Regions from separate parts of the Sphingomonas sp. SAFR-052 genome, predicted to be linked through region 1. Evidence: predicted binding sites of a transcription regulator. Region 1 holds the regulator's gene; each other region holds the start of a gene.
What was found. The regulator LexA, encoded in region 1, represses DNA repair genes until DNA is damaged. The targets are predictions, from matches to a motif close to GTTCCNCNCTTGTTCT.
Positions count from the first base shown of each region.

Region 2: radA (DNA repair protein RadA) is a predicted target of LexA. The motif match lies at 5,043-5,058, and genes of this name have one in related genera.
Region 3: ACTHQV_RS01930 (ribonucleoside-diphosphate reductase subunit alpha) is a predicted target of LexA. The motif match lies at 8,383-8,398, and genes of this name have one in related genera.

Region 1 covers NZ_JBQCMO010000005.1:143,730-153,460, reverse strand. The annotation lists gene ACTHQV_RS10525 (endo-1,4-beta-xylanase) at 1-912, opposite strand, end outside; gene ACTHQV_RS10520 (MFS transporter) at 909-2,135, opposite strand; gene ACTHQV_RS10515 (alpha-glucuronidase family glycosyl hydrolase) at 2,345-4,483, shown strand; gene lexA (transcriptional repressor LexA) at 4,828-5,490, opposite strand; gene ACTHQV_RS10505 (molybdopterin molybdotransferase MoeA) at 5,544-6,722, opposite strand; gene moaC (cyclic pyranopterin monophosphate synthase MoaC) at 6,998-7,465, opposite strand; gene trpC (indole-3-glycerol phosphate synthase TrpC) at 7,462-8,238, opposite strand; gene trpD (anthranilate phosphoribosyltransferase) at 8,235-9,227, opposite strand; gene ACTHQV_RS10485 (anthranilate synthase component II) at 9,224-9,731, opposite strand, start outside.
Region 2 covers NZ_JBQCMO010000005.1:308,887-318,617, reverse strand. The annotation lists gene ACTHQV_RS11360 (DUF5935 domain-containing protein) at 1-271, opposite strand, end outside; gene ACTHQV_RS11355 (hypothetical protein) at 264-404, opposite strand; gene ACTHQV_RS11350 (cation:proton antiporter domain-containing protein) at 490-2,274, opposite strand; gene ACTHQV_RS11345 (iron-sulfur cluster assembly scaffold protein) at 2,274-2,708, opposite strand; gene ACTHQV_RS11340 (CvpA family protein) at 2,759-3,280, opposite strand; gene radA (DNA repair protein RadA) at 3,652-5,022, opposite strand; gene ACTHQV_RS11330 (DUF2945 domain-containing protein) at 5,207-5,419, opposite strand; gene ACTHQV_RS11325 (glycosyltransferase family 4 protein) at 5,510-6,652, shown strand; gene ACTHQV_RS11320 (DUF423 domain-containing protein) at 6,692-7,027, shown strand; gene ACTHQV_RS11315 (N-acetyltransferase family protein) at 7,091-7,528, opposite strand; gene trpE (anthranilate synthase component I) at 7,690-9,186, opposite strand; gene ACTHQV_RS11305 (SurA N-terminal domain-containing protein) at 9,183-9,731, opposite strand, start outside.
Region 3 covers NZ_JBQCMO010000001.1:404,176-413,906, forward strand. The annotation lists gene ACTHQV_RS01880 (M16 family metallopeptidase) at 1-422, shown strand, start outside; gene ACTHQV_RS01885 (hypothetical protein) at 434-736, shown strand; gene ACTHQV_RS01890 (NAD(P)/FAD-dependent oxidoreductase) at 964-2,274, opposite strand; gene ACTHQV_RS01895 (outer membrane protein) at 2,592-3,224, shown strand; gene ACTHQV_RS01900 (hypothetical protein) at 3,398-3,706, opposite strand; gene ACTHQV_RS01905 (HNH endonuclease) at 3,877-4,212, shown strand; gene ACTHQV_RS01910 (ribonucleotide-diphosphate reductase subunit beta) at 4,464-5,513, opposite strand; gene ACTHQV_RS01915 (hypothetical protein) at 5,534-5,800, opposite strand; gene ACTHQV_RS01920 (hypothetical protein) at 5,797-5,997, opposite strand; gene ACTHQV_RS01925 (DUF2171 domain-containing protein) at 6,051-6,329, shown strand; gene ACTHQV_RS01930 (ribonucleoside-diphosphate reductase subunit alpha) at 6,478-8,376, opposite strand; gene ACTHQV_RS01935 (DUF4345 domain-containing protein) at 8,704-9,111, opposite strand; gene ACTHQV_RS01940 (DUF2721 domain-containing protein) at 9,108-9,569, opposite strand; gene ACTHQV_RS01945 (GNAT family N-acetyltransferase) at 9,659-9,731, shown strand, end outside.

The DNA.
Region 1 (9,731 bases):
GGGGGCAATGGCCGCCGGCAACCCTTTGTCGCGCACATCGAACTCGGTGACGATCAGCCGGTACCCCATGCTGGTCACCCGGTCGAGGAACGCGCGCCATTCGGGTTCCAGCCGCTTCGCGACCGCGCCGGCATCGGTCGTCGGCTTGAACAGCCCGATATGCGATTGCACGCCCAGCGTATCGACCGGCGTGCCGCGACGGCGGAATTCCTCCAGCAGCGACAGCACGCCCGCACGGTGCTTCGCATTGCCGTCCTCCCAACTCATATAGTCGTTATAGACCAGCTCGGCATGCGGCGCGGCGGCACGCGCGGTGCGGAAGGCATGGTCGAGCACGGTCGCGGTGCCGCCCATCGCCCGCGACAGCGACGTTTCGCGCAAGCCCCCCGTATCGGGATCGACCGCCTCGTTGACGACGTCATAGCTGTCGATCTTGCGGCTATAGCGCTTGGTGACGGTGTCGATATGCGTGTCGAGGATGCGGGCCGCTTCGGTCGCCGGGCGCTGGCCGAAATCATAGGTGTTGAGCCATGCCGGAAACCATTTCGAATAGGCCCAGAGCAGCGTGTGACCACGCAGCGCGAAGCCGTTCGCCGTGGCCCATTCGACCATCGGATCGAAGCGGCTGAAATCGAACCGGTCGGCGGACGGGCGGATCGCCTGCCACTTCATCTGGTTTTCGGGGACCAGCACATCGCAGTCGCGCTTAAGCAGCGCGGCATAGGCCGGGTTGGCGAAGGATCCGGCATCGGCGCCCAGCGGGCTCCAGGCGAAGGCCGAACCGAACCGGCGGCCCTTGCTGGCGGCGGCGGCCTTCAGCGTATCGGCGGGGGCGTCGGCGGCGCGGGCCGTGGTGGCGGCAAGGAGCGCGGCGCTGCCCGCGAGCATGCTGCGACGATCGATCATGGTCATGCGACGGCCTTTCCATCGACGGGGGTGTAGTCGGGTACGATCAGGTGAATGACCGCGACCGCGAGCAGATAGGCGCAGGCGGCGACGATGAAGATCGGCTGGTAGCTGCCGACGGTTTCGAGGATCGCGCCGGCAAACTTCGCCATCAGCATGCCGCCGACCGCCCCGGCCAGGCCGCCGATGCCGACGACCGATCCCGCCATCCAACGCGGAAACAGGTCGCCGGGCAGCGCATAGAGATTGGCGGAGAAGCCCTGATGCCCGGCACAGGCGAGCCCGATCAGCCCGACCGCGACCCACATGCTCGGTGCATAGGTCGCGCCAGCGATCGGCACGGCGCACAGCGCGGCGCAGACCATCGCCGTCTTGCGCCCGCGTCCGATCGACATGCCGCGCCCGATCAGCCGGGTGCTCAGCCATCCGCCCGCCACCGACCCGACATCGGCGAGCAGATAGACGGCGATCAGCGGCGGCCCGAATTCCTTCATCGACAGGTTGAACGACTTGGAGAAGAAGTCCGGCAGCCAGAACAGGAAGGTCCACCAGATCGGGTCGATCAGGAACCGTCCGGCGATATAGGCCCAGGTCTGGCGGATGCGGAACATCCGCGCCCAGGGGACGTGGCGCTGCGGCTCGACCGGATCGGCCTCGATCCACGCCAGTTCCTCCGCCGACAGCGACGCTTTTTCGCGCGGACGGCGGTAGAATGCGAACCACGCCGCCAACCACACGACCGACAGCGCGCCGGTGACGAAGAACGCCGCTCGCCAGCCAAGGTCCAGTGTCACAACGATAAATGGCACCAGCAACGGCGTCAGCAACGCCCCGACATTCGACCCCGCGTTGAATATCCCAATCGCAAACGCCCGCTCCCGCCTAGGAAACCATTCGTTCGTCGCGGCGATCGCGGCAGGGAAGGTGCCGGCCTCGCCCGCGGCCAGCGGCATGCGAGCAAGGATCATGCCGCTGGTCGAGGTGAAGGCCGTGTGCAGGACATGGCCAACCGTCCAGACGATCATCGCCAGCGCATAGCCGGCCTTCGCCCCGATCCGGTCGACGATCCGCCCGGCGACGACATAGGCGATGCCGTAGGCAAGCTGAAAATAGAAGGCGAGGTCGGCATAGCCGGTCTCGGACCAGCCATATTGTTGCGCGAGGTCGGGCTTGAGTACCGCCAGCACCAGCCGGTCGACGTATGAGAGGACCACCGCGAAGAAGAGCATCGCGCAGACGATCCAGCGTACCCGCCCCGCAGGCTTGGCGATCGGCGGCAACGAGCTGGCCGCTACTGTGGATGCACCCGCGCGATCGGGGGGATTCAGGGTCATACACTCTCCGATTCCACGCTCTTGGACGTGGTAGCGCTACCATGGTCGGCATGATATGCCTGTGTCAACGCTGTCGGTCAGACGGGACGGAAAGAGGATGCCGGATGCTGAAATGGTTGGGATGGATCACACTGGTCGGCGCGCTATGGGCCGCGCCGGCGCGGGCCGAGGATGGCTATGATCTGTGGCTGCGGTACCGGCCGTTGCCGGCGCCGCAGGCAGGGGCAATCGCCGAGCGTGCCGTCGCGGTGGTGCGCGACGAGCGCGATCCGACGATCGACCTAGCCGCGGCCGAACTGGAGCGCGGGCTGTCGGGCCTGACCGGTCGGACTGTTGCCGCCGGCCCGGTAACCGATGGCGCGATCGTGATCGGAACGGCGGCGTCGGCGCGGATCGCGGCGCTGCGGCTGCCGTTGCAGGGGCTGGGTCGCGAAGGGTTCGTGCTGCGGTCGGTCACGATCGATGGCAAGCGGGCGACTGTCGTCGCCGGGAACAGTCCGATCGGCGTGTTGTACGGGGCGTTCCGGCTGCTGCGAATCGCGCAGACCTCGGGCAGTCTTGCCGGGGTGTCGGTTAGGGATCGGCCGCGGGTTGGGATGCGGATGCTCAACCATTGGGACAATCTGGATCGCTATGTCGAGCGGGGCTATGCTGGGCGGTCGTTGTGGGATTGGCAGAAGCTGCCGGGGTTTTCGGACCCGCGCTACACCGATTATGCGCGCGCCAATGCGTCGGTCGGGATCAACGGCACGGTGCTGAACAACGTCAATGCCAGCGCCGATATCCTGAAGCCCGAATTCCTCGGCAAGATCGAGAAGCTGGCCAGCATCTTCCGCCCATGGGGCATCAAGGTCTATGTGTCGGCGCGGTTTTCGGCGCCAATCGAGATCGGGGGGCTGAAGACCGCCGACCCGCTCGACCCGCAGGTCGCGGCGTGGTGGAAGGCGAAGGCCGACGAAATCTATGCCCGCATTCCCGATTTCGGCGGGTTCCTGGTCAAGGCCAATTCGGAAGGGCAGCCGGGGCCGGGCGATTACAAGCGCAGCCATGCCGATGGCGCGAACATGCTGGCCCGTGCCGTCAAGCCGCACGGCGGGATCGTGATGTGGCGGGCGTTCGTCTATGCCAACGAAAAGCCCGAGGATCGGGTGCGGCAGGCCTATAGCGAGTTCGAACCGCTCGACGGAAAGTTCGCCGACAATGTGATCGTGCAGGTCAAAAACGGGCCGATCGATTTCCAGCCGCGCGAGCCGTTCCACCCACTGTTCGGGGCGATGCCGCACACGCCGCTGATGATGGAAGTGCAGATCACCAAGGAATATATGGGGTTCGCCACGCACCTCGTCTATCTCGGCACGATGTGGCAGGAGGTGTTGCGCAGCGATACCTATCGCCCGCGCAAGGGCACGACCGTCGCCGATGTGCTCGACACGCCGGTACGTCCCGGTGCGCTGACCGGAATGGCGGGGGTGTCAAACATCGGCACCGACCGCAACTGGTCGGGATCACAGTTCGATCAGGCGAACTGGTATGCGTTCGGGCGGCTGGCGTGGAACCCCGATGGCGACGCCCGGGAGATCGCGCACGACTGGGCAGCGATGACGTGGGGGCAGGCAGCGGCGGAACCGATCGTGGCGATGATGATGCGATCGCACGAGGCGGTCGTCGATTACATGATGCCGCTGGGGCTCAATCACCTGTTCGCGACCGGACATCATTACGGGCCGGGGCCGTGGGTCGACGATCTGGCGCGCGAGGACTGGAACCCGGTCTATTTCCACAAGGCGGACCGGAACGGCATCGGGTTCGATCGGACGCCGTCGGGCAGCAATGCGGCTGCACAATATGCGCCGGTGCTGGCCAAAAAGTTCAGCGACCCCAAAGCGGTGCCCGAGAACCTGCTGCTATGGTTCCATCATGTGTCGTGGGACCGGCGGATGGCGTCGGGGCGGACGTTGTGGGAGGAACTGGTCGCACATTACGACCGGGGCGTGGCCGAGGTCGCGGTGATGCAGGCGCAATGGGCAGCGATGCAGGGACAGGTCGATGCCCAGCGCTTTGCCGAGGTCAGCCAGTTCCTGGCGATCCAGCGGCAGGAGGCGCAGTGGTGGCGTGATGCGTGCATCGCATACTTTGCCGAGGTGTCGGGCCGTCCGATTCCGGGCGGGGTGACACCGCCGCCGCATCCGGCGAGCTATTACAAGGCGATACGGACGCCGTGGGCGCCGGGGAACGGGAAGTAATGGCAATGCCCCGCCCGGTTGGAAAAGCCGGGCGGGGCGCCGAAGTTCACTGAATTCACGCTCGCACGCAGGCTATGCGGAGTTGCGATTGGTTTTTAGAGCATAAGGACAGCAGTTAGAGCCGTGCCTGCTGAGTGGCGCTGGGCGATGTCGAAGACTTGTATCGAGGCATCCGCCACAGACGGTCCTTCGATACGCCATTTCGACAAGCTCAATGGCTACTCAGGACGAACGGATCGGGCGGATGGCGTCATAGCCTATGATGCCGTTTGCGGATTGCGTTCACCCTTACCATTTCGCCGATCTGCCGCTCCGTCCGTCTTCCGCCGGGAGATAGACTCGGATCAGTAGCGGCGGAGAAGGCCGGCGAGCTTGCCCTGTACGCGGACCTGTTCGGGGCGATAGCGTTGCGGGTTGTAGCTGCGGTTGGCAGGGTCGAGGCGGATCATCGCCCCTTCGCGACGGAAATATTTTAGCGTCGCCTCGCTATCCTCGATCAGTGCCACGACGATCTCACCGTCGCGGGCGGTCTCGGTCCGGCGGACCAGCGCATAGTCGCCATCGAGAATGCCTGCCTCGACCATCGAATCCCCGGCGACTTCGAGCGCATAGTGATCGCCGGCACCGAGCAATGCCGCGGGGACGGGGAGCGTCGCCTGTCCCTCGATCGCCTCGATCGGAACACCGGCGGCGATGCGGCCGTGCAGCGGCAGTTCGATGACGTCGTTCGCCGGCTGGGGCATAGGGCGCGGGGCCGCGGCAGGTTTCGCCGGTGCCTTCTTCGCAACCGGCCGCTCGGGCATCCGCAACACTTCTAGCGCGCGGGCGCGGTTGGGCAGGCGGCGGATGAATTCGCGTTCCTCCAGCGCCGAGATCAGGCGGTGGACGCCCGACTTGGACTTGAGATCGAGCGCTTCCTTCATCTCCTCGAACGAAGGCGATACGCCGGTCGCGCGCAACCGGTCGTCGATGAAGCAGATCAGCTCGTGCTGCTTACGGGTCAGCATGGGGTCCTCCGTCGGAACAGACGTGGAACCAATAGGAAACGATTTGCTTGCCGTCAAGCGAGTTGCAGGATTTCCGCCGAGTCGCCCGTATCGGCCGCCGGGGCGTGCGGCGGACGGACGATCAGGCAGTCAGAACGCGCCAGCGTCCGCAACATCGAGCTGTCCTGGATGGCGGCGGTCGATGCCTGTCCGTCGACCAGAGTCGCGCGCAGATAGTCCTGTCGTGGTCCGTTGGCCGGTAGCGGATGGGCGAGTGTCGCGCGAACGGTGCGGGGCAGCGGATCGGTCGCGCCGGCAAGGCGTGCGACCAACGGGCGGACGAACAGCAAGGCGGTAATGTAGGACGAGACGGGATTGCCAGGCAGGCCGAGCACGGCGGCGTCGCGCAGCGTTCCCGCGAGCATCGGCTTGCCCGGGCGGAGCGCGATCCGCCAGAAATCGAGCGTTCCACCCGCCGCCGCCAGCGCAGGGCGGACCAGATCGTGATCGCCGACCGAGGCGCCGCCGGTGGTGACCAGCAGGTCGCAATCGACCCCGGTAAAGGCATCGATCAGCGCGTCCATCCGGTCGGGCAGGATGCCGAGATCGATGCGATCGACCGGCAGGTCGCCAAGCAGCCCGGCGAGCATCAACCCGTTGGTTTCAGGCAGTTGGTCGTCGCGGATCGCTTGCCCGGCCGGGACCAGTTCGTCGCCGGTCGCGGCGATGGCGACGCGGACACGGCGGCCGACCTCTAGCGTGCCGTGGCCGGCAATCGCCGCCAGCGCGGCGCGGGCCGGGGTGATGCGCTCACCGGCGGCAATCAGCAGTTCGCCCTCGCGGAAATCGAGACCGGCGCGGCGGACATTGCCGCCGCGGACCGGGCCTTCGCCGGACAATTGCAGACGGTCGCCATCGCGGGTCGCTTCCTCCTGCACCAGCACGCAATCGGTGCCGGTCGGCATCGCCGCGCCGGTGAAGATGCGGGTCGCCTCGCTTTCCCCGACCGTGCCGGGGAAGGCGGCACCGGCGGCGCTTTCGCCGATGACCTGCCATGGGCCGGGCAGGTCGTCGAAGCGGATCGCATAGCCATCCATCGCTGAGAGCGGGCGCGCGGGCTGGGTGCGACGGGCGACGACGTCGGCGGCGGCGAAGCGGCCGATCGCGTCGGCGATCGGCAGGGTTTCTGCCAGTGGTGCGCGGCCGAGCGCGAGGACGCGGGTCTGGGCTTCGGCGACGGGGAGGAGGGACATGGGTCGGGCCTATTCGGTACGGGACATGATCGACGGTAGAATGCGGGTCACCGAGGATCGATCAATCCGGCAGGGTCATTCCTGCTAAGATGGGACTTTCACAAAAGTCCACGCCCATCCCCGGCGCCCGCCGTACCCCGGCGGAGGGCAGGGCCAAGCAAAACAGACGCTTGCTCCTTTGGCTCTGGGTCCCCGCCTTCGCGAGGACACGCGGGGGCGAACATTCGCACTGGGTTATCCCTCGCCGGAATAACGATCGCAAGGCGCGGGGCCGATCACCCCCGCGCCCAGTCGCCCGACTTGCCGCCCTGTTTCTCTAGCAGGCAGACGCCCTCAATCACCATCGTCTTGTCGATCGCCTTGGCCATGTCATAGATGGTGAGCAATGCGGCGGAAGCTGCTGTCAATGCTTCCATTTCAACGCCGGTCTTGCCTTCGGTCGCGGCGATCGCGCCGACACGGATCGCGTCGTCCTCGAACGCGAAGTCAATCGATGCTTTCGTCAGCGGGAGAGGGTGGCAGAGCGGGATCAGGTCGCTGGTGCGCTTGGCGGCCATGATGCCGGCGACGCGGGCGACGGCGAGCACGTCGCCCTTCTTGACCAGGCCGTCGTGGATCGCGGCAAGGGCTTCGGCCGACATAGTGATGCGGCCGGTGGCAACCGCGATGCGCTGGGTCACTGCCTTGCCGCCGACATCGACCATATGTGCGCTGCCATCGGCGTCGAGATGGGTGAGGCTCATCCGATCATCCCCCGCGTCGCCGCCTCGACATCGTGATGCCGCATCAGCGCTTCGCCGATCAGGAAGCAGCGGACACCGTGTTCGGCCATCGCGTCGAGATCGGCGCGAGTGCTGAGGCCGCTTTCGGCGACGAAGGTGCAGCCGGCCGGGGCATGGCCGACCAGTTCGTAGGTCCGGTCAAAGCTGACCGAGAAGTTCTTGAGATTACGGTTGTTCACCCCGATCAGGCGCGAGCGGAGTTGGAGCGCGCGGTCTAGTTCGGCGCGGTCGTGGACCTCGACCAGCACGTCCATGCCGCGTTCGATCGCTGCCGCCTCGATCTCCACCATCTGTGCGTCGGACAGGGCGGCGACGATGATGAGGATCGCGTCGGCGCCGAGTGCGCGGGCCTCGGCGATCTGCCACGGATCGACGTTGAAGTCCTTGCGCAGCACCGGCAGGTCGCATGCGGCGCGGGCGGCGACCAGATAGTCGTCGGCACCCTGGAAATAGTCGATATCGGTCAGCACCGACAGGCACGCGGCACCGCCCGCCTGATAGGCGCGGGCATGGGCGGGGGGATCGAAATCGGGGCGGATCAGGCCCTTGGACGGGCTGGCCTTCTTGATCTCGGCGATCAGCGCGTGGCCGGGCTGGGCATCGAGCGCGGCCCGGAAGCCGCGCGGGGCGCTGCGTTCGGACGCGCGGGCGTCGAGATCGGCGATGCTCGCGTGAGCGCTGCGCTCGGCGACCTCGGCGCGCTTGGTGGCGAGGATGGTGTCGAGCATCGTCATGCGTAGGCGATCCATTGGTCGAGCAGCCGGTCAGCCGCGCCGGAATCGATGGTGTCGGCGGCACGCTCCGCCCCGTCGCGCAGGTCGGTGGCGGCGTCGGCGATGAGGAGGGCGGCGGCGGCGTTGAGCAGCACCGCGTCACGGTACGGGCTGCGCTCGCCCTTGAGCAGCGCACGCAGGGCGGCGGCGTTGTGCGCCGCGTCGCCGCCGCGGATCGCGCTGATCGGATGGCGGGGCAGGCCGGCGTCCTCGGGCATGATGCGGTCGGCCATGGTCATGCCGACGGGCACGACGATGGTCGGGCCGGCCCCGGAGATCTCGTCGAGCCCTTCCTCCCCCGACACGATCAGCGCGGTTTCGGCGCCCAGCAGCTCCATCGCCTCGGCATAGACGGTCGCATAGTCGGGGCGGGCGATGCCGATCAGTTGGCGGGTGGTGCGTGCCGGATTGGCGAGAGGGCCCATCAGGTTGAAGATGGTGCGGCGGCCGATGCGCCGGCGGATCGGGGTGATGCGACGCATCGCCGGATGGTGGTTGGCGGCGAAGAGGAACGCGATGCCGATATCGTGCAGGCTCGATTCGGCCATTGCTCCGGCTACGCCCATGTCGAGGCCGAGTGCCTCGAGCGTGTCGGCGGCGCCCGCCTTGCTGCTGGCGGCGCGGTTGCCGTGCTTGGCGACCGGCACGCCCGAGGCGGCGACGACGAGGCTGACGGCGGTCGAGACGTTGAGCGTGTGGTGCCCGTCGCCACCGGTGCCGCAGACGTCGATGGCCCCTGGCACCGGCGCGATCGGGATCATCCGCGCCCGCAGTGCGCGCGCCGCCTCGGCGATCTCGATGCTGGTCTCGCCACGGATCGCGAGGTCGGTCAGGAAGGTGCCGATGGCATCATCGCCGACCGTGCCGTCGAGGATCGCGGCAAAGGCTTCGGCGGCGCTCTCATGGCTGAGCGGGGTCGACGGATCGGGGAGCAGGGTGGTGACGGTCATGCCGGCATCGTCGCGGGCAGCCCCGCGTCCTTCAGGAAGTTGGCGAGCATGGCATGGCCATGTTCGGTGGCGATGCTTTCGGGGTGGAACTGCACGCCGTGGATCGGCAGGTCGCGGTGGCGAAAGCCCATCACGCTGCCGTCCGACGCGGTGGCATTGACGGCAAGGCTGTCGGGAATGTCGGTGACGATCAGCGAGTGATAGCGGGTGGCGGTGAAGGGCGAGGGCAGCCCTTCGAACAGGCCGGTGCCGTCATGCTCGATCGGCGAGGTCTTGCCGTGCATCAACCCGCCGCGCACGACCTTTCCGCCGAAATGCTGGCCGATCGCCTGATGCCCCAGACAGACGCCGAGCAGCGGGCGCTGGGTTTCGGCGCAGGCGGCGACGAGGTCGAGCGAGATGCCCGCCTCGGTCGGGGTGCAGGGGCCGGGCGAGATCAGGAAGCCCTGCGCATTGCTGGCGATTGCCTGTGTGGCGGTCATCGCGTCGTTGCGTTCGACGCGG
Region 2 (9,731 bases), 170 kb from region 1:
TCGTCGTCCACAGGCAATAGCAGAGCAGCGACAGCATCAGCAGCTGGCGGGGTGCGATCCGCGTGTCGCGCTTGTCGTCGACCATCACCCACGCCGCGACTGACAATCCCGCCGCGATCAGCGAAATCGGCACCGAATTCAGCAGGATATAGGTCAGCCGCTGCGGCGATACGATGTCGATATAGACATAGCCGAGCACGAACACGAACGGCCGCCGCAACCCGGCAGCGAACAACGCGCAAAGAAATGCAACGAAGACTAGGTCACGCACCCGGACGCCGACTCCGCCGCACTTGCACCTTGGCCGGCTCGCCCTCGCGGTCCAGATCGTCGCGCCGCAACAACCGCCACACCGCCAGTAGCATCAGGAAATGGGTCAGCCCCAGCGAGAAATTGTCGATCATCCGCCGCCCCTTCCACCTTCGCCGCCACCATAACCCGGCGAGGTTGCTGCGACGTTAAGCGCGATGGAACGCAGGAGCCAGCGCGCTATCCCGCCTCGTCGGCGACAGTGCCCGGCGCGGCGCTGACGCGGGCGTGGGTGAAGATCATCTCGCGCCCCTGCCGCAGGTCGCCGGTTTCGGACTGCTGCATCAGCCGCTTCGCATCGGTCTTGCGATACAGGTCCTCGGTCCGGTCGATCTCGCCGTCATCGACGCCGACGCATACCATCGCCGCACGCGCCATTGTCACTGCCGAATCGAGCACCTCGCGGAACACGCCCTCGACCGGAGCACCCGCCAGCCTGACCACCGCCCGCCGGTCGAACGCCCGCACGAAGATGCCCGGCGTCGGAAATGCCTGGTGGATCGCGGCGATCGCGTCGCCGTCCAGCGGATCGCCGTCGATACAGAATAGCAGCAGTTCGGCGTCCTGCGCCCCCGCCAGCCGCAGCAGGTCGATACGCGTGCCGTCGCCATAATAGACCTTCATCCCAAAACTGCCGGCGATCTCGATCATCTCGACATCGCGATCGATCACGGTGACGCTGATCCCCTGCGCCAGCAGCATCTGCGCCACCGTCTGCCCGAACCGGCCATAGCCGACCACCACCGCGCTTGCCCCGTCGTGCCGCGGCCCCTCGGGCGTGCCACCCTCGCGCTTTTCCGGCTCGGCCCGGAATTTGCGCGTCGCCATCATCAGGAACGGGGTGGTCGCCATCGACAGGGTGACGATCGCGCCGAACACGCTCGCCGCTTCCGGCGCGATCAGCAACGCGTTCTGCGCCTGCGCGAACAGCACGAAGCCGAACTCGCCGCCCTGGCTCAGCAACAGTCCGAGCGCCAGCGCCCCGCGCCACGGCATCCCGAACAGCCGCCCGAGGCCGAAGATTACCAGCCCCTTGGTCGCGATCAGCGCCAGCGCCATGCCGACCACGAACACCGGCCGCTCGACGATCGCGCCGAGGTCGAGCATCATTCCGACCGCGAGGAAGAACAGCCCGAGCAGGATCGACCGGAACGGCTCGACATCGGCCTCCAGTTCGTGGCGATACGGGCTGTCGGCCAGCATCACCCCGGCGATGAACGCGCCCAGCGCGGTCGACAGCCCCAGCGCCTGCATCACCGCGGCGCTCGCGATCACGGTGAACAGCCCGGCGAACACGAACATCTCGCGCTCGCCCATATTGCCGATCAGCCGGAACATCGGCCTGAGGAGGAACCGCCCGGCAAGGATCAACCCGGCGACCGCACCGATCGTCCACAGCCCCAATTGCCACCCCGGCGGCCCGCCGGCATCGGCCGGATTGCGCGACAGCGCGGCAACGATGGTGATGAGCGGCACGATCGACAGATCCTGGAACAGCAGGATCGCGAATGCTCGCTCGCCGAACGGCGTTTTCATCCGCCCCGCCGATTGCAGCATCGGCAGCACCTGCGCCGTCGACGACAGCGCCAGCGGGAGGCCCAGCGCCAGCGCCGCCGCCCAGCTGAAATGCGTCGCCAGCCACACCACGCCGGTGATCGCGACGCCGCACAACACGACCTGCATCAGCCCGAGGCCGAAGATGTCACGCTTCATCTTCCACAGCCGCGACGGGCTGAGTTCCAACCCGACGAGGAACAGCAGCAGCGTGATGCCCAGTTCGGCGATGGCCAGCTTGGACTCGGCATTGCCGACCAGCCCCAGCACCTGCGGCCCGACCACCGACCCCGCGACCAGATAGCCGAGCGTCGCACCCAGTCCCAATTTGCGGAAGATCAGAACGAAGATCAGCGCCGCACCCAAGAGCGGCGCGAAATCGTGCAACAGCGACGCGGTGCCATGCTCCATCAGGCGGCAGCCCGCTGCCCGGCGATCGCCGCCGCCTCGGCCGCCGCTTCGAACGCCAGCCGGATCGAGGCATGGCGCGCGCTATGCGGCCGGGCCGGTTCGAACAGCGTCAAACCCGGCCAGTCGGGCGCGTCGCCTTCGCCCGCCAACCAAGCGGTCAGCGCATCGCGCGCCGCGGCCAGTTCCGCCGCATTCCGCCCGACGATCTCGCGCGCCAGCAGCGCCGACGATGCCTGTCCGAGCGCACAGGCCCGCACCAGCATGCCGACCGCTGCCACTCGGCCATCCTCGCCCAGCGTAATATCAACGGTCACCCGACTGCCGCAGATCGGCGATCGCTTCTCGACGCTGGCATGGGGGTCGCTCAGGCGGACGGCCTGCGCGGTCTCGGCGGCGAGGCGGAGAATTTCGGTGTTGTACAGATTGGCGGTCACGTGACCGGATGTAGGGCGCGATCGTGACGCTGGCGAGTCGATCGCAGCGATTATTCGCCGAACACCGGCTCGCCACGCCGCCGCCGGTCGATGAAGTCGACCACGCTGGCGCTGGTGGCGTTGAGCAGCGGATAGGTCCGCGCGTCCTTGATCCACAGCGGCCGCCGCGTCGGCCCCCCGCCGATGAAGTCCGCCGCCAGCAGCAACAACAGAAAGGCGAGGCTGGTCAGGATCAGTCCCTTCAGCGCGCCGAAGCCGAACCCCAACGCCCGGTCGACCGGCCCCAGCACCGACGCCCGCGTCCGCGCGCCGATCGCATTGGCGACCAGCCGCCCGGCGAAATAGCCGAGACCCGCGATCAATGCGAAGGCGAGGGTGGCGGCACCCCCGGCGGTACCGGTCGGCCCGACCAGCGCGGCGGCGACCGGCGTGTGGAACAGCTTCAGCGCCAGCACGACCAGCACCCATGCGCCGAGCGACAGCACCTCGGTCACGAACCCGCGCAAAAACCCCAGCACCGCCGCCCCGCCGACGGTGAGCAGCACGGCAATGTCGAGCGAGGTCAGACCCATGCAGCGGCTATGCCGGGAGGCGTGCTAATTGTCGAGCGGGTCATCGGTGGTGAGAGGAGCGCCTAAGATCCTCCCCGGCACGGGGAAGGGGGACCATGCGCAGCATGGTGGAGGGGGAGCGCCACGTCATGCAACCGCTCCGAATGCGGACACCCCCCTCCACCAGCTTCGCTGGTCCCCCTCCCCGCGAGCGGGGAGGATTTACCGCCCCAACATATATCCACGAGCGGCCACCAAATCCTCCCCGCTCCGCGGGGAGGGGGACCGCCGCGAAGCGGTGGTGGAGGGGGTGCGCCCCGCAACGCAGCGGTTCCGTATGCCGACATCCCCCTCCACCAGCTTCGCTGGCCCTCCCCGCAGGCCGGGAGGATTCACCGCCCCAACATATAATCCACGAAGCGCGGCAGATCCTTGAACCCCGAAAGCTTCACCGCACCCCCCTCGGCACTCTGCGCCGATGGCACCAACGCCCGCCCGAACCCCAGCTTGCCCGCTTCCTTCAGCCGCAACGCGCCGTGTGCCACCGGCCGCACCTCGCCCGACAGCGCGATCTCGCCGAACACGATCGCGTCCGACGGCACCGGTCGCTCCGACAATGCCGATACCAATGCCGCCGCTACCGCGAGGTCCGCCGCCGGATCGGTCACCCGGTACCCGCCGGCGATGTTGAGATAGACTTCGGCAGTCGCGAACGCCAAACCGCACCGCGCCTCCAGCACGGCAAGGATCATCGCCAGCCGCCCGGAGTCCCAGCCCACCACCGCACGCCGGGGCGTCGCGCCCGACGCCAGCCGCACCGTCAACGCCTGTACCTCGACCAGCACCGGCCGCGTGCCCTCCAGCGCCGGGAACACGACGGTGCCGGTGACATTCTCGTCACGACTGGTCAGGAACAGCGAAGAAGGATTTGAAATCTCGGACAATCCCTCGCTTTCCATTGCGAAGACGCCGATTTCGTCGGTGCCGCCGAAGCGGTTCTTCACCGCGCGCAGGATGCGATATTGGTGGCTGCGCTCGCCCTCGAACGCCAGCACCGTATCGACCATATGTTCCAGCACGCGCGGGCCGGCGATCGATCCGTCCTTGGTCACATGCCCGACCAGCACCACCGCCGTGCCGCGTTCCTTGGCGAAACGGATCAGTTCGCCCGACGATGCGCGCACCTGGCTGACCGTGCCCGGCGCCCCTTCGATCAGGTCGCTGTGCATCGTCTGGATCGAATCGATGATGAGCAGGTCGGGCGCCGCCGATCCGCCGAACGTCGTCAAAATGTCGCGGACCGACGTCGCCGCCGCCAACTGCACTGGCGCGGTGCCGAGGCCGAGCCGCCGCGCGCGCAACCGCACCTGATCTGCTGCTTCTTCTCCAGATACATAGGCGACGCTTTTGCCCGCCAGTGCGAGCTTCGCTGCCGCCTGCAACAACAGGGTGGACTTGCCGATACCGGGATCGCCGCCGATCAGCGTCGCCGACCCCTCGACGAACCCGCCGCCCAGCGCGCGGTCTAGTTCGGCGATCCCCGTCGTCAGCCGCTCGGGCAGGGCGATATCGGTATCCAGCCCCGACAACAGGATCGGCCGCCCGCCGCTTTGCAGATTGTGCCGCGCCGAAAACGGCGTCACGACCGCCCCGGCATCCTCGACCAGCGTGTTCCAGTCGCCGCAATCGGCACATTGTCCCGCCCATTTCGACGAGACCGATCCGCATTGCTGACAGACATAGCGCTTCTGGGGTTTTGCCATGCCAGCGCTCTAGCAGAGCAAGAACGAAAGGGGAATAAAATCCTCCCCGGCACGGGGAGGGGGACCGCCGCGAAGCGGTGGTGGAGGGGGGCGTCCCAGATCGCAACGGTTCCGTCCGTGGACACCCCCCTCCACCAGCCTGCGGCTGGTACCCCTCCCCGTGACGGGGAGGATATCGACGGAGTCAGTCCAATTCGCTCCCGCGCTTCAGCACCTTGGTCCCGTCCTCCTGCTCGATCAGGTACGCCGGGTTTTCCTTCGTCCCGTTCTTGGTGATCTTGCTGCCCTTGATCGTGCGCTGGACCCGCTTCTCAAATCGTTCCTCGACCTTGCCCTCGGCGGTGCCGTTGCCCCACGACCACGAAACCTTTGCGCCCTTCTTGTAGCTGTCGCTCATTCGCCCACTCCTGTTGCCGGCACGGTCAACCGTCGGTGGTCGTAATGCGTTCCGGTGGCGTACGGGACGCACCCGCGCTATGGCGCGGCGATGAAGGCTTCCCAACTCCGCGTGGCGATGTTCAGCGGAAACTACAACTATGTCCGCGACGGCGCGAACCAGGCGCTGAACCGCCTTGCCAGGCATCTGCTCGACCGTGACGTCGCGCTGCGCGTCTATTCGCCGACCGTTGCCGATCCGGCCTTCCCGCCGACCGGCGATCTGGTCAGCGTGCCGGCCTATGGCCTGCCCGGCGGACGCGGCGAATATAAGCTCGCCCGCGGACTGACCGCAAAGACCCGTGCCGATCTCGAAGCGTTCCGGCCCAATGTCGTCCATGTCTCCGCCCCCGACATTCTCGGTCACCGCGCGCTCAGCTGGGGCCGGAACCGGGGGACTGCGACGCTCGCCTCGCTCCACACCCGCTTCGAAACCTACCCGCAATATTACGGCATCGGCTTTCTCGAACCACTGGCGCTGTTCCTGTCGAAGCGTTTCTACAACCGCGCCGATCAGGTGATGGTGCCCGGCCGCGGCATGGCCGAACTGCTGCGCGACTGGGGCGTGACCAGTCCGATCGGCATCTGGTCGCGCGGCGTCGACCACCGGCGCTTCAACCCGGCGATGCGCGATCTCGACTGGCGCCGCTCGATCGGCATCGGCGATGACGAGGTCGCGGTCAGCTTTCTCGGCCGGCTGGTGCTGGAAAAGGGCCTCGACATTTTTTCCGACGTCGCCACCGAATTGCAGCGGCGCGGCGTCAAGCATCGCATCCTCGTCATCGGCGAAGGCCCGGCACGCGACTGGTTCGCCGAACGGGTGCCGCACGCGGTGTTCGCCGGTTTTCAGGCGGGCGACGATCTCGGCCGTGCCGTCGCGTCGATGGACGTGTTCTTCAACCCCTCGATCACCGAGACGTTCGGCAACGTCACGCTGGAGGCGATGGCAGCAGGCGTTCCCGTCGTCGCCGCGCGCGCATCGGGCGCGGTCGGGCTGGTCGATGACCGCCGCACCGGCTTCCTCGTGCCGCCGCGCGACGTGCCCGCCTATGCCGATGCGATCGCCCGGCTGTGCGAGGATGCCAATCTGCGCTGGCACATGGGCCTTGCCGGGCATGAGGACGCCAAGGACTATGAATGGGACCGCGCCAACCAGGCGGTGCTCGACGCCTATCTGCGGATCGTGCGGGGATAGCCGCCGCCCGCCGCCAAAGCCCCTGACCGGAGCCAGACGATGAACCTTCTCCTGCTCGCCGCCGCCCTGTCCGGGGCCATGGCCGTCGCCGCTGGCGCGTTCGGCGCGCATGGCGCCTCCGGTCCGGCGGTCGACTGGTTCAAGACCGGCGGCCAATATCAGCTCGCCCACGCCATTGCCGCGCTGGTCGCGCTGAACCTCGGCGCACGGGGGCCGGGCTGGCTGTTCGTCGTGGGCGGTCTGCTGTTCGGCGGGTCGCTTTACGCCATGGCGCTCGGCGGGCCACGCGGCGTTTTGGGTCCGATCACCCCGCTCGGCGGCCTTGCGATGATCATCGGCTGGCTCTGGCTCGGCTGGATCGCGCTCAGGCGGTAGCGCGGACGCTTTCCTACGACCGGCGCCCCGCGCTAGCGTCGCGCCGCTCTTTCGCCGGTAAAGTCACCCGATCGCGATCGCGTAGGTATGGAACTGCGCGTCGCGTTCCCATCCGGCGCGGACATACAGTGCGTGCGCCGCGCTATTGTCGACCGCCGTCGACAGCGACATGCGCGCCGCTCCGCTGTCGCGCGCCACGTCGCAGGCGGCATGCAGCAACGCCGCGCCGATTCCGCGACAGCGCGCCTCGGGCCGGACATACAGGTCGTTCAGGATCATCGTCGGCTGCATCCGCACCGACGAAAAGCTCGGATAAAGTTGCGCGAAGCCGGTATCGTCGCCGGCGATCAGGATCACCGACTGCCCCTGTTCGGTCCGCTCGGTCAGGAACCGGCGCGCGCCCGCTAAGTCGCTGTCCTGGCCGTAAAATTGTCGGTAGGCGTCGAACAGCGGGACGACGCGATCGATATCCTGCAACGTCACGCGGCGGATATTGTCCATGGCCTTCCTCGCTCGCGGCCCGCACATGTCAACTTCCGCGCGTCCGCCGAATCACTATGCCGCAGCAAAGTCGAGCAAAGCCAACGTCTTGCCCGCCAACTGCGCCCGCACGACTACGCCGCGCAACCTTAACGTAGCGCAAACTTCGTCAACTTCCGCGCCTATTGTCCGAAACGGGCCTTTGCCGCCTGCGCCACCGCCTCGCGCGCCGCCGCCAGCAGCGCGCCGGCCTTCGCCTCGCACTCGCGCTGTTCATAGGCCGGGTCGCTGTCGGCGACGATGCCAGCGCCCGACTGGACGTGCATCACCCCGTCCTTGACCACCGCGGTGCGCAGCACGATGCACGAATCCATCGACCCGTCGGGGCTGAAATAGCCGACCCCCCCGGCATAGGCACCGCGCCGTTCGCGCTCCAGTTCGGCGATGATCTGGCACGCCCGCACCTTGGGTGCACCCGATACGGTGCCGGCCGGGAACCCGGCGAACAGCGCGTCCAGCGCATCCGCATCGGGGCGCAACCTGCCGACGACGTTCGACACGATATGCATGACATGGCTGTAGAATTCGACGGTATAGCTGTCGGTCACCCGTACGCTGCCGGTGGCCGCTACCCGCCCGACATCGTTGCGCCCCAGGTCGAGCAGCATCAGATGCTCGGCCCGCTCCTTGGGATCGGCGAGCAGGCTGGTCCGGTTCGCCTCGTCCTCCGCCGCCGTGGCCCCGCGCGGCCGCGTACCGGCGATCGGTCGGATCGTCACCTCGCCATCGCGCAGCCGGACGAGGATTTCGGGGCTGGACCCGGTCAACGCAAAGCCCGGCAGGTCGAGATGATAGAGGAAGGGCGACGGGTTGATTCGCCGCAGCGCGCGGTACAGTTCGAACGGTTCGAGCGGGAAGGGCGCGGTGAAACGCTGCGCCAGCACGACCTGGAAGATATCGCCCGCCGCGATATATTCCTTCGCCGCCGCGACCATCTCGCCATAACGACCCGCCGGCAGCGTCGGCGTCAGCGCCATCTCCGGCGCTTCGGCCAGCCGGGTGGCAGCGGGCAGGGTCGCTGCATCGAGCGCGGCGCAGGTCGCCTCGATCCGTTCGACCGAGCGCTCGACCGATGCCCCCGGCCATACCGGCGCGACGACGAACAGTGTGTCCGACAACCGGTCGAACACCAGCAGCACCGTCGGCCGCGCGAACATCATGTCGGGCAGGTCCAGCGCGTTCCCGGCCGCCTGGGGCAATTGCTCGACCAGCCCGACCGTCTCGTACCCGAAATAGCCGACCAGACACGCCAGCGCCGGCGGCAGCGCGCCGGGCACGTCCATTCGGCACTGCCCGACCAGCGTCCGCAGCGCCGCCAATGTCGGTTCGGCACAGGGCACGAACGCCGCGCGATCGGTCAGCCACCGCGCGTTGATCGCCGCCGCATGCCCCTCAGCCCGGAACACCAGATCGGGGGCAAGGCCAAGCAGGCTGTAGCGCCCGCGCACTGACCCGCCCTCGACCGATTCGAGCAGGAAGTCGCCGCGTCCCGGCTGGATCAGTTTCAGTGCCGCGGCGACCGGCGTCTCGGTATCGGCGACGCGCGTCGTCCAGACCAGCGCTGGACGCCCCGCCGCCAGTGCAGCCTGGGCCGCCGCTACCCCCTCGACGCCGTTCATTGCGCGGTGGGCGCGGCCGACCCGGCCAGTTCACCGCGGAGGCGGCTGATCGCCGCTGCGTTCTTGGTGACGCCGACCTGCCGGCGCACCGCTTCGACGAACTGTTCGGCATATTCGTTGCCACTGATCCGCCCCAACTCGCGGCCGATGCCGGTGATCGCCGCCTTGTCGGTGGTTGCGTTGCCGCGGGCGATGGAATCCAGATATACAACGATCCAGCCCTCACCGTCGGGCGCGGCGGTCAGCCGGGCCTTTTTCGGCGCCATCGCGAACATCAGCGACAATGCCGGCGGTACCTGTGCCCCAAGCTGCGACAGCTGCTGGCGCGATGCGGTCACCGGGCGGGGCGCAGGCAGGCGGGCACCCGACTGCGCGACGGCGGTGCCGAGCGGCATCCCGCCATTGACCTTGTTCAGGATTTGCTGCGCGATCACCCGCGCCGCCTTCATCGCCTGATCCTTCAGATACTGGCCGACCACCTGCTCGCGGATGTCCGCCAGCGGGCGCGGCGCGGCGCGGGTCACGTCGCCGGTCGCAACCAGCGC
Region 3 (9,731 bases), on a different contig from region 1:
TCATCAACGCCCCCGTTCAGGCCGACAAGACCGGCCCGGCCATCGCGTCGCTGCGCGAACAGATCAGCGGCTTCCTCGGCAATCAGGGCGTTACCCAGGTCGAGTTCCAACGCTCGATCGATGGCGAGACCCGCCAGCTTGCCGGCACCTACGAAACGGCCGGTGCGGTGCTGGGCGCGATGCAGGCGAACGACTTCCTCGGTCGCCCCGACAATTACCAGGCGACGTTGCCGCAAAAATATCGGGCACTCACCATATCGCAACTTGACGCTGCGGCACGGCGGGCACTCGATCCCAATCGCTTCGTTTACGTCGTCGTTGGCAATGCTGCGACCGTCCGGCCGCAGCTTGACGCGCTCGGATTGCCGGTGGAGGTGGTAGCGGCAACGCCGCCGTCCGCCCCGGCCGCCGCGGCAAAGTAAGGAGAGCGAAGATGGCGAATGTCGATGGCAGCTGGAACACGATCACCAAGTCGCCGATGGGCGACCAGCAGGCGACGCTGACCGTCAAGAGCGACGGCAGCACCTTCACCGGCAGCTACTCCGGGGCGATGGGATCGACCGAGATCACCGACGGCAAGGTCGATGGCGACAAGCTGTCGTGGAAGGTCGCGATCGTCGTGCCGATGCCGATGACGCTCGACTGCGAAGCGACGGTCGAGGGCGACACCATTTCGGGCACGGTCGGCGCCGGCGCGTTCGGCAGCTTCCCGATGGCCGGCAACCGCGTCGGCTGATCGACTGATCTGGAGCCGGAAACGGCCCGTCCGCAGACGATGCGGGCGGGCCGTGTGCGTTCAGTACGGCTGTTGCCGCAAACCGTATCTCCGCGGGCGGGACCTTTACGAAAGCTAGCCACACCGTGTCCCCGCGAAGGCGGGGACCCAGGGCCAGAAGCGCAGACCATTCATTTGCTCGACCCTGGCCAACTGCCTGCGCGGGGGTACGCTTGGCGCTGAGGTTTCTACTCCGCCGCCTGCGCCTCCGCCTCGATCTCCGGCAGGACCGCCGCGCGCGGTGTCTCGCCCGGATCAGGGGCATAGCCGGTCAGCAGCCGTGCGCCGCGGCCATAGGTGAACCACGACCATGCCCAATGGACATAGACCGACATCCGGCTGCGGAAATCGACCAGCAGCATCAGGTGGACCAGCGACCATGCCAGCCACGCGACGAAGCCCTTGAGCTTCAGCCCGGCAATCTCCGCCACCGCGCGCGATCGGCCAATCACTGCCATCGTCCCGTAATCGTGATAGCGGAACGTGGTGCTGGTGCTCGATCCGGCGATCTTCGCCGCCACCAGCTTGCCGACGAAATGCCCTTGCTGCTTGGCGACGGGCGCCAGGCCGGGCAGGGGGCCGTCGCCCGCATCGAAACTGGCGACGTCGCCGATCGCAAAGATGTTGGGATGGCCCGGCACCGAACAGTCGGGCCGCACCTTCACCGCGCCGTTCTTGGCGGCATCGGCCGACAACCACGCCGCTGCCGGTCGGGCTTCGGTACCCGCCGCCCATAGCACCGCCGCCGCATCGATCCGCTGGCTGCCGACGGTCAGCCCGCGTTCGTCGATCGCCTGTACCTTCTCGCCGGTGCGTACCTCGACACCGAGCGACTCAAGCATCTCGCGCGCCGCCAGCGACAGCTTCGGGTCGAACGCATTCAGGATGGTGTCGCCCATCTCGCACAAGACCACCCGCGTCGCACGCGGATCGACTCGGCTGAAATCGCGCGCCAGCGTCGTGCGGGCGAGTTCGGCGATCGTGCCGGCCAGTTCGACGCCGGTCGGCCCGCCGCCGACCACGGCAAAGGTCAGCAAACGCCGCAACTCGGCCGGATCGTCGCATTGCTCGGCCCGCTCGAACGCGCCGAGCAGCGCCGCCCGGATCGCCAGTGCATCGTCGATCGATTTCAGAACGAAGGCATGATCGCGCCAGTCGTCATTGCCGAAAAAGCTGTATCCCGCGCCGGTCGCGACGATCAGATAGTCGAAGCGCAACCGCCGCCCGTCGGCGAGGCAAAGTTCGTTCGCGGCGGCATCGATCCCGCTCGCCTCGGCCATCAATATGCGCGTGTTTTTATTGCGACGCAGCAGGGCGCGATTGGCGGTGGCGATGTCCGCCGGGGACAGCGCGGCCCCTGCCACCTGGTACAGCAGCGGCTGGAACAGGTGATGGTTCGTCCGGTCGATCAGGGTCACATCGGCATCGGCCCGGCGCAGCGCTTGTGCTGCGGCGATCCCGCCGAAGCCGGCACCGAGGATGATGACATGCGGTCGCATACGGCCTCGATCCGTCCTTTCTGCGGGTCCGGGCGCACTGCGCGACCGCGTCACCAACCCGCCAGCGCGGCGTTCGTTGCGCGGCGTTGCCGTCACGCCGCACCATGTTTGCCATATTGCCACCATGTTCCGGGCAGCATCGCCACGGTTCGTTCATCCGGGCGCAAGATACCGTTGCCGTTATAACACACCGGCCGCTTTCGTGACGTTCCTGTTGCGACGCAATGCAACTGGGGGCGGGGTTCGGGGTTCAGAGGGGCCACGGATAAACCGGCGCAGCTTCGACGCCGGGACCGTAAACGCTGATGAGGTTTTGTATGCGTAAGCTTTTCACCGTCGCTGCCGCTGCCGCCGCTTTTGTCGCCGCTCCTGCCTTTGCGCAGGACATGTCGACCACGACGCAGGACACCACGACCACCACCGAACCGGCCCCCGCTGTGACCGCGCCCGACGGCACCAGTGGCATCGGCTTCGAACCGTACATCGCCGTCATGGGCGGTTGGGAACAGTTCGATTCCGAAGCTACCAAGGCCGGCATCCCGCTGGTTCCGCGTAACGACAAGCTGAATGGCGCGCTGCTCGAGGGCATCGTCGGCTTCAACGTGCCGCTGGGCCCGGTATTCGTCGGTGCCGAAGGCAGCGTGTCGAAGGGCGTGTCGGGCGACATCGATTGGGATTACGGCGCCGCCGGCCGTTTCGGCTTCCGCGCGGGTGACTCGGGCCTGATCTACGGCAAGGTCGGCTATCGCTGGGTCAATTTCGACCGGTTCGGCACCGCCAGCCGCGACTATCACGAAATGACCTATGGCGCCGGTTTCGAAGTCGGCCCGAAGGACATCGGTCTGGGCGGCATCACCGGCAACTCGGGCGTCCGCCTGCGCGGCGAAGTGTCGACCTTCGGTTCGGCGCACAGCTTCCGTCCGATGCTGGGTCTGACGACCCACTTCTAAGCATGAATTTGGTTCGGGCGGGTCCGGCGTATCGGGACCCGCCCCGGTAATCGCGTAGCGAAGGAGGCCCCGGGCGATGGCTCGGGGCCTTTTTCTGTGGGTCCGGCTGTCGCGCATGAAAAAGCCGCCGGGCGCGAACCCGGCGGCTGGTTCCCGTAGGACGACGGGAAGGCTTATTCCTCGACGGTCACGCGACCGCGGCGGACGATCATTCCGCGCTCGGCCATTTCCTTGCGAAAATCATGCTCGGCGTCGGCGACCTCGCGGCGATATTCGTGCCACGCATCCTCGCGCGACGCGGCATCCTTCGCGCGGCGGAGATCCTTGCGCAGTTCGCGCTTCGCTTCGGAGATGTCGGTTTTATAATCCAGATAATAAGGATTATAGTCCGAATAGACCGGGACCGACCGGTCCTTCGCCAGGGACGGCGTCGCGATACAGGCAGTTGCGGCTGCGGCGATCAGCAATGGAAGGCGGTTCATGGGGGTTCTCCCTGTTCCTGAACTTGGCCGCGATACAACCCGCGTGGTTCGACGACGGTTCCTTCATCTACCGTTCATCTACCGGCGGGCGCCCGGTAACTTGCCGTCCCCGGCGGTCTTGCCGGATCGGTGACGGGTACCGATCTTGGGTTGATGGATGGGAGCAGGCAATGGCCGGACGCGTGAAGCGCAAGGCGGGACTGGCGGCGGCGGAAGCGCTCGCGTTGCGCGCCGCCGATCCGATGACCTGCGCCTTGTGCCACCGCCCGATCGGAACCCAGGTCGAATGGCATCACCGCGTGCCCAAGAGCGAGGGTGGGCGCGAAACCGTGCCGGTTCACCCGATCTGCCACCGCACCATCCACGCCAGTGCGACCAACGCCGAACTGGCCGGACCGCTCGCCGATCTGGACACGCTGCGTGAGGTGCCCGCGGTCGCCAAATTCGTGAAGTGGGTTGCGGACAAGCCGGCGGATTTCCGGGTGCCTGTGCGGCGGGCGCGGTAGGGTTCGGGGCGCGCCGACATTTCGCGCTGTCCTACACCATCGGCCATCGTCATCATGCTGCCGGGCGGTTGTGTGCGCGGCTCTTTGACATGGCAGATCGGATCGTCACGCCAACTGCGTGCAAGTGTGAACTTAGTGAACTTTGGGCGGTGGGCACGGGCAGAGCCCGTGCCGTCGGTCGGCGCTTTGGGCGCCGCCGGCCGATCGCGCCTTGAGGCTCGCGGCAGCCTACGCTGCCGCTTGTCCGGCGCTCATTCCGCCGCGACCCCCCCGAACATATCGCCCATCCCGCTGGCTTCCTCGTTGGCCGGCGCCACGACCTTCGCCTTCTGGCGCTTGTCGAAGCCTTCCCAGACCTCGTTCCAGTTGCCGCGCGTCGCCGCCTTCGAATATTCGGTCGCGCGCTGTTCGAAGAAGTTCGCATGCTCGACACCGTTCAGTAGCGGTGCCAGCCACGGCAGCGGATGTTCGTCGATCAGGTAGATCGGCTTCATCCCCAACTGCCCCAGCCGCCAATCGGCGATGTAGCGGATATACTTTTTGATCTCCTTCGCGGTCATGCCGTGCACCGGCCCCATTTCGAACGCGAGATCGATGAAATTATCCTCCAGCCGTACCGTCGTCTGGCACATGTCGGCAATGTCGTCGCGGACGCTGCGGGTCAGGCAGTCGCGTTCCTTGCAGAAGGCGTGGAACAGCTTGATGATGCCTTCGCAGTGCAGGCTTTCGTCGCGGACCGACCACGATACGATCTGCCCCATGCCCTTCATCTTGTTGAAGCGCGGGAAGTTCATCAGCATCGCGAACGACGCGAACAGCTGCAGGCCCTCGGTGAAGCCGCCGAACATCGCCAGCGTCTTGGCAATGTCCTCGTCGGTATCGACGCCGAAATTCTGCAGATAATCGTGCTTGTCCTTCATCTCGCTATATTCGAGGAAGGCGCCATATTCGCTCTCGGGCATGCCGATCGTGTCGAGCAGATGGCTGTACGCCGCGATATGTACCGTCTCCATGTTGGAGAAGGCGGCAAGCATCATCTTGATCTCGGTCGGCTTGAAGATGCGACCATATTTTTCGTGGTAGCAGTCCTGCACCTCGACGTCCGCCTGGGTAAAGAAGCGGAAGATCTGCGTCAGCAGGTTGCGCTCGTGCGGCGTCAGCTTCTGCGCCCAGTCGCGGCAATCCTCGCCCAGCGGCACCTCTTCGGGCATCCAGTGGATCTGCTGCTGGCGCTTCCAGAAATCGAACGCCCAGGGGTATTCGAACGGCTTGTACTGCTTGCGGGCTTCGGTGAGCGACATGGGGGTTACTCCGGGGAAACTTAGAATTGAATGGGATGAATGCCTTCAGCGGGTAGCATTCCGACAGATAAAGCGGCTGCGAACAGCCAGAAAATCGGCGCAGCAATCATCTGCGCCAGACCAAACCGTTTGATCTGGACCATCGACCAATCGCCGCCCGATATGGGTTGTCCGACGACGGTGCGATCAGCCCACGGGTTGGTTCGCATCCGCATGAACCGCAACCCGTTCAGAAATGAACCGATGCAGACGAAAGTGACCACGGTCAGAAATAGCGTACCGCTCATGTGCCGCTACTCCACGACCATTGCGCGATTCCAAAGATCGCCAAAATGATTCCGAGCGCCAGCGCCATCATTCCCACCATGCCATGTGCATAGCGGCTCTGCTGCGTGACCCGCGACCGCAGGCGCAGCAACAGCCAAAGGCCGACCGCGCCCGCGACCAGCGCGATGGCCAGCATGATGAGTACGTTCTGCGTCATGCGACCAACTGCGTGGACGTGCGTTTGACCGCCGCCCCCAACGGAGGATTATCATGGCCGATCTCAGCAACATCAAGGAACATGCCGAAGTCATCGGCGCCGACGGCGTCCATGTCGGCACCGTCGACCGCGTCGAAGGCGACCGCATCAAGCTGACCAAGAAGGACAGCGGCGCGGAAGTCGAAGGGGCCGAAGGCGGTTCGCATGCAGGGCATCACCATTATATCGATGGCGGCCTCGTGGCCGAGGTCGAGGGCGACACCGTCCGCCTGAGCGCCAATGCCGATGTCGCGGTGACGTTCGAAACCGAAGAGGATGGCAGCGCCATCTGATCGATCGCCCGATGTGCGACGGGGAAGGGGGCTTTTGGCCCCCTTTTTCGTGGCCTGTTCTGCCACACCGTCAGACGGGTCCGCTACGCGACCCCGCTGCCAGCCGTGGCGAGTCATCGATTTGCTCACGCAAATCGATGCCGCCCGCTCACTGACAGGCCAAGCACTCGTCATAATCGGTGGTCTCGCCCAGATCGAACTTGGCCAACTCGGACGTGTTGTCCGCCTCGACACCGCCGGCGAACCCGGCACGCTGCACCGACTTCGACCGCAGATAATAGAGCGATTTGATACCCAGCTCCCATGCACGATAGTGGAGCATCAGCAGGTCCCACTTCTCGACATCGGCCGGGATGAACAGGTTGAGCGACTGCGCCTGATCAATGAACGGCGCGCGGTCCCCGGCCAGTTCGAGCAGCCAACGCTGGTCGATCTCGAAGCTGGTCTTGTACGTGTCCTTCTCTTCCTGGCTGAGGAAGTCGAGATGCTGGACCGATCCGCCACGCTCGAGGATCGAGTTCCACACCGCATCGCTGTTCTTCGACTTCGCGATCAGCAACTTTTCAAGATACGGGTTCTTGACCGACCACGATCCCGACAGCGTCTTGTGGGTATAGATGTTCGCCGGGATCGGCTCGATGCACGCGCTCGTCCCACCGCAGATGATGCTGATCGACGCGGTCGGCGCGATCGCCATCTTGCAGCTGAACCGTTCCATCACGCCCATATCGGCGGCGTCGGGGCAGGGGCCGCGCTCGTTGGCGAGGTGCATCGACGCCTCGTTCACCTGCGCGTTGACGTGGCGGAAAATCTTCAGATTCCACGCCTTCGCCATCGCACCCTCGAACGGGAGCCCACGCGCCTGCAGGAACGAGTGGAAGCCCATGACGCCCAGGCCGACCGAGCGCTCGCGGCTCGCCGAATAGCGGGCGCGGGCCATCTCGTCGGGCGCACGCTCGATATAGTCGGTGAGCACATTGTCGAGGAAGCGCATCACGTCCTCGATGAACCGCTTGTCGCCGTTCCATTCGTCCCAGGTTTCGAGGTTCAGCGACGACAGGCAGCACACCGCGGTACGATCGTTGCCAAGATGATCCTTGCCGGTCGGCAGCGTGATCTCGCTGCACAGGTTCGAGGTCGAGACCTTTAGGCCCAGATCGCGATGATGCTTGGGCATCGTGTTGTTCACATGGTCGCTGAACACGATGTACGGCTCGCCGGTGGCGAGGCGGGTCTCGACCAGCTTCTGGAACAGCGAACGCGCATCGACCTTGCCGCGGACCGACCCGTCCTTCGGGCTCTTCAGCTCCCATTCGGCCCCGTCGCGCACCGCTTCCATGAACGCGTCGGGGATCAGCACGCCGTGGTGCAGGTTCAACGCCTTGCGGTTAAAGTCGCCCGAGGGCTTGCGGATTTCGAGGAACTCCTCGATCTCCGGATGGCTGATGTCGAGATAGCAGGCGGCCGACCCCCGACGCAGCGACCCCTGCGAAATGGCGAGGGTCAGCGAATCCATGACGCGGACGAACGGGATGATGCCGCTGGTCTTGCCGTTCAGGCCGACCGGCTCGCCGATGCCGCGCACGCTGCCCCAATAGGTGCCGATGCCGCCGCCGCGCGACGCCAGCCACACATTCTCGTTCCACGTCTCGACAATGCCTTCGAGGCTGTCGGGGACCGAGTTGAGATAGCAGCTGATCGGCAGGCCGCGCCCGGTGCCGCCGTTCGACAGGACCGGGGTAGCCGGCATGAACCACAGCTTCGAGATATAGTCGTACAGCCGCTGGGCATGCGCCGCATCATCGGCATAGGCCGACGCCACGCGCACGAACAGATCCTGGTACGATTCGCCCGGCAGCAGATAGCGGTCCTTGAGCGTATCCTTGCCGAAATCGGTCAGCAGCGCATCGCGTGAATGATCGACCTCGACCGCGTGCAGCAGCGCGTCGACGGTGCGGCTGGTGCGCTCCTGAGCCGGGGCGGCGGGGGCCGGATCGGCGAATTGCAGTTCGTTCATCTGGGCATCCTGACTATCCTGGAAGGTCATCGTCCCGTTCCTCTTGTGTTCTAGCATGGGGCGCCAGCCCCTGTCGATTTCCTTGGAACGCCCGCGCGCGCCATCGCTGTTGACAAGCATTGGCGACAGTGGAGGTTCCGGCGGGCGACACACTATCTGTAGCGCCTCTCCCGCGTTCGCCACCACTAATTGTAGGAAAGCCGGCGATGCGCAAGCCGGCAAATTTACCACGCGGCAGGGCCGAAACGCTGATCCTGGTCGCGACGCGCGGCGATCCGCCGGGTTCGCGAAATGCAAGCGAACTTTTCGGGAACGCAGAAAAATATGATCGCCCGGAATCGATTTGTGGGCGGAACTTTATGGCGTCGCGGCCACCGCGCATCGCCGAGTAATACGGGTCTGCCACAAGAGCAGCAGCGGCACGACGATCAGCTCGATACACAGGCCCAGCACATGCCCCGCCGACGGCGCGCCCATGCTGCCGAGCGACACCAGCCGCGCCAACCCGCCGCCGACGACCATCACACCGAGTAGCCGGAACCGCGCCGTCTTCGATTCGATCGCCGGGATACAGGTCAGGAAGGCGATACCCATCACCAGGAAGATACCCGAGAGATAGCGGAAATGACTGTCGAGATCGGTTGTTGGTCCGGGTTGCAGCCACGCCGCGCCGTGCACGATGCCGAACGTCGATGCCGCCAACGGGACGAGGCAGGTGATCGCGACCGCCGCCTGCAACAGGGTCCGCTCGAAGTGCGGGGTCACTTGCGCTCGCGTTCCAGCAGTTCGGCGCGGACACGAATCGCGTGGACCGACATGCGCACCTCGAACAGGAACCAGACCAGCCCACCGATCAGCAACACCATCGACAGGACGAACGCGATCGCCACCGCCTTGCCGAGGCCAAGGTCAAGCAGTTCAGCGATGAACAGCATCGCGACCACCGTACAGTTGGCGACCGCCGACAGCACGACAAGGAACACCGCGTTGTTGATGACGCGGATGCGCCGGTCGAGCAGCCGCAGTTCGAACACGTGCCGCTCATGCTCGGGCCCGGTCGAGGATGGGTGCAGCTTCTCTAGGTCGCGGGCACGGTCGACGATCCGCGCCAGCCGCCCGACCATGACGTTCAGGATCGCCCCGATCCCCGCCAGCAGGAAGACCGGCGCGATCGCGGTCTGGATCGTCTTGGCGACGGTCGACAGGACAGGTTCGAATTCCACCGCGTCGATATGCCGTGGCCGGCGAGGGCGGGCAAGGTCGCGCAAGGTTCGCAACGCGGATCGCTACCCAATCGTAACCGGTTATGGGCATGATGATACCCATGTTGCTGCGTGCTTCCCCTTCAATCGCCCGGACGAGCGACGACCTGCCCGACGCGATCG